2 regions of the Thermobifida sp. genome follow, and region 1 is predicted to be linked to the other one. Evidence: riboswitches for the same ligand, from Rfam matches in the RefSeq annotation. Region 1 holds a riboswitch; the other holds the start of a gene.
What was found. Region 1 has a riboswitch for thiamine pyrophosphate ahead of thiO (glycine oxidase ThiO). Riboswitches for the same ligand answer to the same signal wherever they lie in the genome.
Positions count from the first base shown of each region.

Region 2: linked by a shared signal. The riboswitch ahead of CW348_RS06630 (ECF transporter S component) and the one ahead of thiO (glycine oxidase ThiO) in region 1 are both predicted to bind thiamine pyrophosphate.

Region 1 is NZ_PITY01000015.1:93,087-96,940, reverse strand. Features, by position in the region: gene CW348_RS03195 (thiazole synthase) at 65-865, opposite strand; gene thiS (sulfur carrier protein ThiS) at 867-1,067, opposite strand; gene thiO (glycine oxidase ThiO) at 1,064-2,239, opposite strand; TPP riboswitch at 2,232-2,344, opposite strand; gene CW348_RS03180 (Rv2175c family DNA-binding protein) at 2,464-2,823, shown strand; gene thiE (thiamine phosphate synthase) at 2,896-3,552, shown strand; gene CW348_RS03170 (SDR family oxidoreductase) at 3,592-3,854, opposite strand, start outside.
Region 2 is NZ_PITY01000020.1:359,557-363,410, reverse strand. Features, by position in the region: gene glgP (alpha-glucan family phosphorylase) at 1-1,944, shown strand, start outside; TPP riboswitch at 2,229-2,334, shown strand; gene CW348_RS06630 (ECF transporter S component) at 2,441-3,043, shown strand; gene CW348_RS06625 (ABC transporter ATP-binding protein) at 3,048-3,854, shown strand, end outside.

The DNA.
Region 1 (3,854 bases):
CACCACAGTTTCGGCACGCAGCAGTAAAGAAACCCGGGGCGGGACCACGGTCCCGCCCCGGGTTTCAGCCCTCGCGCGGCGGGGAGGAGGCGTGCGCGTAGCGGCGGATCGGGATCCGCCCGGCCAGCCGGGCCCGCCGACCAGCCGACACCGCCTCCCGCATCGCGTGCGCCATCAGCACCGGATCCTGGGCCCGAGTGACCGCGGTTGCCAACAGCACCGCGTCGCAGCCCAGTTCCATGGCGAGTGCCGCATCGCTTGCGGTGCCGATGCCCGCGTCCAAAATCACAGGGACGTCCAGCTCTTCGACGATCAGTTCGATGTTGTGCGGGTTGCGGATGCCCATCCCCGAACCGATCGGCGCCCCTAACGGCATCACCGCGGCACACCCCACCTGCGCCAGCCGGCGGGCCAGCACCGGGTCGTCGTTGGTGTAGGCGAGGACGACGAACCCCTCGTCCACCAGCCGTTCTGCGGCGTCCAGCGTCTCCACCGGGTCAGGAAGGAGGGTGCGCTCGTCGGCGACCACCTCCAGCTTCACCCAGTTGGTCTCCAACGCTTCACGCCCCAGCCGCGCAGTGCGCAGCGCGTCGACCGCGGTGAAGCAGCCTGCCGTGTTGGGCAGCGGGCGGACCCCGGTTTCCCGGAGCACATCCCAGACCGACCCTTGGGCGTTCGGGTCAACCCGGCGCATCGCCACAGTGGTCATCTCGGTGCCGGAGGCACGCAGCGCGTCCGCCAGCACGTGCAGCGACGGAGCACCCCCGGTGCCCATGATGAGCCGGGAATGGAACTTCTCCCCGGCGATCACCAACGGGTCCTCGAAGGTGTCGGCGCGGGTCGTCCCGGTCGCAGCGTCGGTCAAGTCAGCCCCCCTGCACAGCGGTGAGCACGTCCACCCGGTCGTCGGGGGAGACCACGGTGCGCGCCCAGTCGGTCTTGGGCACCACCTCGTCGTTGACCGCCACAGCCACGCCCGACTCCGCCCGGGTCAGGGAGCGCACCACGTCGGCCACCGTGGTGTCCGGAGCGAGCTGACGCGGCTCACCGTTGATGATCGCGTTCACGATGTTTCAACCCCTTTCGATGGTGAGGATGAGGGAAGGAAGCGGTCTGCGGCGAGATGGCTCGCATAGTCGGGCAGCCGCCCCGTACTCAAGACTTCGGCCATGACATCTCCGGTCACCGGGGCCAGCAGCACCCCGTGGCGGTAGTGGCCGACCGCAAGGTGCAGCCCGCGCACACGGGTGGGTCCCAGCAGCGGCTCGTTGTCCGGCGGCCCGGGGCGCAGCCCCACGCACGTTTCGACGATCTCCAGTTCCGTGACCCCGGGTACGAGCTCGCGCGCGTCGCGGAGCATCTCCCAGACCCCGCCGACGGTCAACCGGGTGTCGAAGCCCATCTCCTCCTGGGTGGCCCCCAGGATCACCTCGCCATCGGCCCGCGGCACCAGGTAGACGGGGGAGCCGGTGACCAAGCCGCGCACGGTGCGGGTCACCAGCGGCTCGGCGCCCACGGGGGTGCGCAGCCGCAGCAGCTGCCCCTTGACCGGGCGCAGCGGGGGCACCACTCCCTCGGGCAGTCCGACAATGTCGGAGCTCCACACGCCCGCGGCGAGCACCACCTGGCCCGCGTCGAGAGTGTCGCCGCTGTCCAGCACGACGCCGCGCACGGCGTCCTCGCCCCCGACCACCTCCCGGACGTGCCCGGCGACGAACAGTGCGCCGCGGGCAGCGGCGGCGGCACGCAGCGCCTCAGACAGGCGGCGCGGATCCACCGAGTGGTCGTCAGGGGCCAGGAAGCCGCCCCGCACAGTGGGAGCCAGCATCGGCTCGAGCCGGCGGCATTCGCGTGAGGTGAGCCGTTCGGTGCGGATACCGAGACGGTCGCGTAGCTGCTGTAGTTCCGCGAGCGTGGCCATGTCGTCCGGGTCGAACCCCACCTGCAGGGTGCCTTCGGTGCGGTAGCCCGGGTCGACGTCGGTGTCTTCTGCGAGCTCGGCGATGAAATCGGGGTAGCGCTGCTGGGACCGCAGCCCCAGACGGATCAGCGACTCTTCCCCGAACACCGCTTCGGTTGCGGGGGTCAGCATGCCCGCCGCCACCCCGGACGCGGCGCCCGCCTTCTCCGCGGACACGACGGTCACCCGCATCCCGAGGCGGGCAGCACGCCATGCGGTGACCAGGCCAATAAGTCCGCCCCCAACGACAAGGACGTCCGGGGCTGAGCGCAACTGCACGGCGCGCCACTCCCTTCGCCGGTATGACCCGGATCAGGTTCTGCGGTCGGAGGCGGACAGCCTCCCTCTCAGCCGGGTTCCGCCCCGGCTCCCGCGGGTTTTCGCTTTCGTCCGCATTCTAGGTCGCCCGTGACTGGGGAAGCCAAAGGTCCGACATGTACGCCTAAAGCGATCACGGTCGGTCGAGAGGATTCGGCGCGCGCCAGATGTGGAAGATTGGGACCGTGACACAGATCGATCGCGACCTCGACGCGCTCGTCGGAGAGTGGCTCACTCTCCAGGAAGCGGCCGCGGCCCTCGGTGTGAGCCAGAACCAGGTCCGGCAGATGATCCGCAACCACCGGCTCCTCGGCGTGGTCCGCGGCGGAGAACTGGCGATTCCCGCGGCGTTCATCACCAACGGCACCATCCTCAAAGGCCTCCAAGGCACCCTCACCGTGCTCGCGGACAGCGGTTTCTCTCCGGAGGAGGCGCTGCGCTGGATGTTCACCGCAGACGACAGCCTGCCCGGCACTCCGCTCGATGCGATCCGCGGCAACCGCGGCACCGAGGTGCGCCGCCGCGCCCAGGCGATGCTGCTGTAAGACACCCCGTCGCCGGGTACGCTGCACCCGCCCCGCGGGACAGGCGCTCGGCGACGATCTAGGGTGGGAGCCGTGGACGAGACTCTGCGAAAGCGGTTGGAATCCGCCCGGCTCTACCTGTGCACGGACGCCCGCGCCGACCGAGGCGACCTGGCCGAGTTCCTTGATGCGGCGCTCGCCGGGGGCGTGGACATCGTGCAACTGCGCGACAAGACCCTGGACGCGCGGGACGAGCTCGCCGCGCTGGAAGTCGTGCGTGAGGCGTGCGACCGCCACGGGGCGCTGCTCGCGGTCAACGACCGGGCCGACATAGCCCACGCCGTCAACGCCGACGTGCTGCACCTGGGACAGCGGGACCTGCCCGTGCGCTACGCCCGCGCGATCCTCGGGGACCGGCCGCTGATCGGCCGCTCCACCAACGCGGCGGAGCTGTCTGCGGCCGCCGACCGGGAAGAAGGCGTCGACTACTTCTGTATCGGCCCGGTGTGGGCGACCCCGACCAAACCGGGACGGCCCGCTGCCGGGCTCGACGAGGTGGCGCGGGTCGCCGCCCTGCACCCGCAGCGCCCCTGGTTCGCGATCGGCGGGATCAACGAGGACAACCTGGACCAGGTGCTGGCCGCGGGCGCCCGCCGGGCTGTCGTGGTCCGCGCCATCACCGAAGCCGAAGACCCGCGTGCGGCGGCGGCGGAGCTCAAACGCCGCCTCGTGGCAGCGGCCGCAGCCTGACCGCGGCCCGCCCCCGCCCGGGCGGGCCGGAAAGGGCGCTCAGCGGGGGCCGAGCGCGCTACCGGAGCCGCTGAAGAGCGGCGCGTGGGACAGCGCGCTCGGATTCTTCCGCAGGTAGCCCTCGAGGGAGCGGGCAGGGTGGCCGGTCAGCCGCAGTACGGTGCGGTTGGCGGTGCTGAGTTCCCCGGCGGCGATCGCCGTGCAGGCGCTCACCCGCTCCGCGATTTCCCGGGCGGTCAACCCCTGCGAGGAGAGGAAGTCGATGGCCTCCTCCGGGGTTTGCGGAACGTAGACGATGGTGC
Region 2 (3,854 bases), on a different contig from region 1:
TACCACGACGACAACGACCTCGACCTGCGCGGTGTCACCGACCGCCTCTACGGCGGCGGCACCGAGCAGCGGCTCCGCCAAGAACTGCTGCTCGGCATCGGCGGACTGCGCGCGGTCCGCGCCTACTGCCTGCGCACCGGGTATCCCGAGCCCGAGGTCTTCCACATGAACGAAGGGCACGCGGGATTCCTCGGCCTGGAACGGCTGCGCGAATACATCGAGACCGCAGGACTCGACTTCGACCAGGCGCTGGAAGCCACCCGGTCCGGAACCGTGTTCACCACCCACACCCCGGTGCCCGCCGGAATCGACCGGTTCCCCAAGGAACTCGTGGAACGCCACTTCAGCGGCCCGGTGGCGCTGCCCGGGCTCCCCGTGGAACGGGTGATGGCGCTCGGCGCCGAAACCTATCCGGGCGGCGACCCCAACGTGTTCAACATGGCTGTCATGGGTATGCGCCTCGCCCAGCGGGTCAACGGCGTCAGCGCCCTGCACGGCGCGGTCAGCCGGGAGATGTTCGGTGGACTGTGGCCGGGATTCGACGTCGACGAAGTGCCCATCACCTCCATCACCAACGGCGTGCACGCTGCGACCTGGATGGCAGAAGAAGCGTGGGACGCGGCACAGGCCATGGGCCTCGGCCTGGAAGAGCTCGAAACCCCCGCAGGCTGGCAGCGGCTGGTGGAACGGGACGCAGAAGAGCTCTGGCGGATGCGCCGCGCCCTGCGCGAACGGCTGATCATCGAGGCCCGCAAACGGCTCCGCGCCTCCTGGCGGCAGCGGGGGGCCACCGACGCGGAACTCGCCTGGATCGACGAGGCACTCGACCCGGAGGTGCTCACCGTCGGTTTCGCCCGCCGCGTGCCCTCCTACAAACGGCTCACCTTGATGCTGCGCGACCCGGAACGCCTCACCGCGCTCCTGCGCCATCCGGAACGCCCCATCCAGATCATCATCGCGGGCAAAGCCCACCCCGCTGATGAAGGCGGCAAACGGCTCATCCAGGAGATGGTGCGGTTCAGCGACGATCCTCGGGTGCGGGACCGCATCGTCTTCCTGCCCGACTACGACATGGCGCTGGCCGCGCTCCTCGTGCAGGGCTGCGACGTGTGGCTGAACAACCCGCTGCGTCCCCTGGAAGCGTGCGGCACCTCAGGCATGAAGTCCGCGCTCAACGGCGGACTCAACCTGTCGATCCGCGACGGCTGGTGGGACGAGTGGTTCGACGGCTCCAACGGGTGGGCGATCCCCACCGCGGACGGCGTCGACGACCCGGACCGGCGGGACGACATCGAAGCGGCAGCCCTCTACGAGCTGTTCGAGGAGCAGGTCGCCCCCTTGTTCTACGAGCGGGACGACCACGGACTGCCCCGGCGGTGGCTGGAGACGGTCAAGCACACCATGGTCTCCCTGGGACCGAAAGTGCAGGCCACCCGCATGGTCCGCGAATACGTCGACCAGCTCTACCAGCCAGCCGCGCTCGCCATGCGGCGGCTCGCCGCAGACAACTACCGCGGAGCCCGGGAGCTCGCCGCCTGGAAACAGCGGGTGCAGCACGCCTGGCCGGGGGTGCGCATCGAACACGTCGAAACGTCGATGAACGGGGACACCCCGCAGGTCGGCGGGGAACTGGAGGTGCGCGCCACCCTGGTCCTGGGCGGGCTCGACCCGGACGACGTGTGCGTGGAGGTCGTCCTGGGACTCGTCAACGACGACGACGAACTGATCAACCCGACCACGACCGAACTCGTGCCGCTGCCCGCCTCGGACGTGGTCTACCCGCTGGTGCGCTTCGGCGGGACCGTCCCACTGGACCGCGCGGGCACGTGCGGGTACACGGTCCGCATCCGCCCACGGCACCGGCTCCTCACCCATCCCGCAGAAGCGGGGATGGCCGTGGTAGCCGAACCCACGATGGGTATCGGCACCCTCGTGCCGCACTGACCAGGACACCCGCACCGCAGCGGCAGGCCGGGTACGGCGACCCTGGTGCGGTACCCGGCGGTTGTCCCCGGGGCAGCGGCAGCCGCGGCCGCCGTCTCGGGGAGACCGCCTGGCGGCGGGCACCATCGCAGCCGAAAAAAGGGAAGGGAAGCGGCCGCAACCGGCCACCGCGGCCGGAGAAGAGCTGCGTCGACCCGTGGTACGGCGGGGAGCGGCGCACCCCGGATCCGGGGCGGGTTGACGCGCGCCGCCGTCCTGCGGCCATAATGAGGCCCGACAGCACAACCAAACGACAGGGGAGCGCCTCTAGCGCTGAGAGTGCGGCACAGCCGCAGACCCTTACTACCTGATCTGGGTAATGCCAGCGAAGGAAGTCGTGGGAACCGCCACCGGTGGCGTGGTCTCGCGCACCGGTGCTTCTGGTGCGTGTCATAGCGGCCGGTGTGCGCTCTTGGCCAAGAGCCCTCCGTGACTCCGCGAAGGGACGTGACCAATCATGAGCCCGGCCGAGCCGCAACCCGGCCAGGATCGTCAATCCCTCCTCCACTGGCGCACCGTGGACATCGTGGTGGCTGCCGTCATCGGTGTCGCCGTGGGGATCGTCTTCTGGGTGTGGAGTGTCCTGTGGAACGCCACCACGGGACTGTTCGCGTTCTTCCCTCCGGCCCAGGCCATTCTCTACGGCATGTGGATGGTCCCCGGTGTCCTCGGCGGACTCATCATCCGCAAACCCGGGGCCGCCGTGCTGACGTCGATCGCCGCCGCCTCCCTGGAGATGCTGCTGGGCACCGGGTGGGGCGTCTCGGTCCTCATCTCCGGCGCCCTGCAAGGACTGCTCAGTGAACTGGTCTTCCTCGCCTTCCGCTACCGCAGCTGGGGCATGGGGGTGGCAGTCCTCGCGGGAGTGGCCGGCGGGATCTCCCCCGCGATCCGGGACAACCTCACCTACCATGTCACCTGGCCCCTCAGCTACCAGGTCGTCTACGGGGTACTCGTCCTGATCAGCGCCGGCCTCATCGCCGGGGCGGGCTCGCGTGTGCTCACCACGCGCTTGGCCGCCGCCGGAGCGCTGTCCCCCTTCGCCTCGGCGCGGGGATAGGCCGATGGGTACCGGAAACCGCGACGGTCACGGCGCGCGGGTGGAACTGTCCGGCTGGGGCTGGCGGCACGCCGGCCGCGCCGACTACGCCCTGCGCGGCGTCGACCTGGTGATCGAACCAGGGGAACGCGTCCTGCTGCTGGGCGCTTCCGGGGCAGGGAAGAGCACCCTGCTGCACGCGCTGGCGGGACTCACCGGGCCCAACGGCGCCATCACCGGCGAAGAGGAAGGCCGGCTCCTCGTCGACGGGAAACCCGCGACGAGCCAGCGCGGCCGGATCGGCCTGGTGGCGCAGGACCCGGAGAGCCAGCTCGTCATGGCCCGCGCCGGGGACGACGTCGCGTTCGGCTTGGAGAACCTCGGCGTGCCCCGCGAACAGATCTGGGCACGGGTAGACGAAGCCCTCGCCCGGGTCGGCTTCCCCTATGGGCGCGCCCATCCCACCGCGGCCCTCTCCGGCGGGGAGAAGCAGCGCCTGGTGATCGCCGGGGTGCTCGCCATGCGCCCCCGGCTGCTGCTGCTCGACGAACCCACCGCCAACCTCGACCCGCCCGGGGCACGCCTGATCCGCGACGTGCTGGCCCGGCTGCTCGCCGACACCGGGGCCACCCTGGTACTCGTCGAACACCGGGTCGCCGACGTCGTCGACCTGGTTGACCGGGTCGTAGTCGTCGAACCGGGCGGGGGAGTCATCGCCGACGGTGCTCCCCGCACGGTGTTCGCCCGGCACGGGACTGCCCTGGCCGAGCGGGGCGTGTGGGTCCCCCACGCAGACCCCGTCCCCTGCACCACGCCGGCCCCGGGAGGCCCC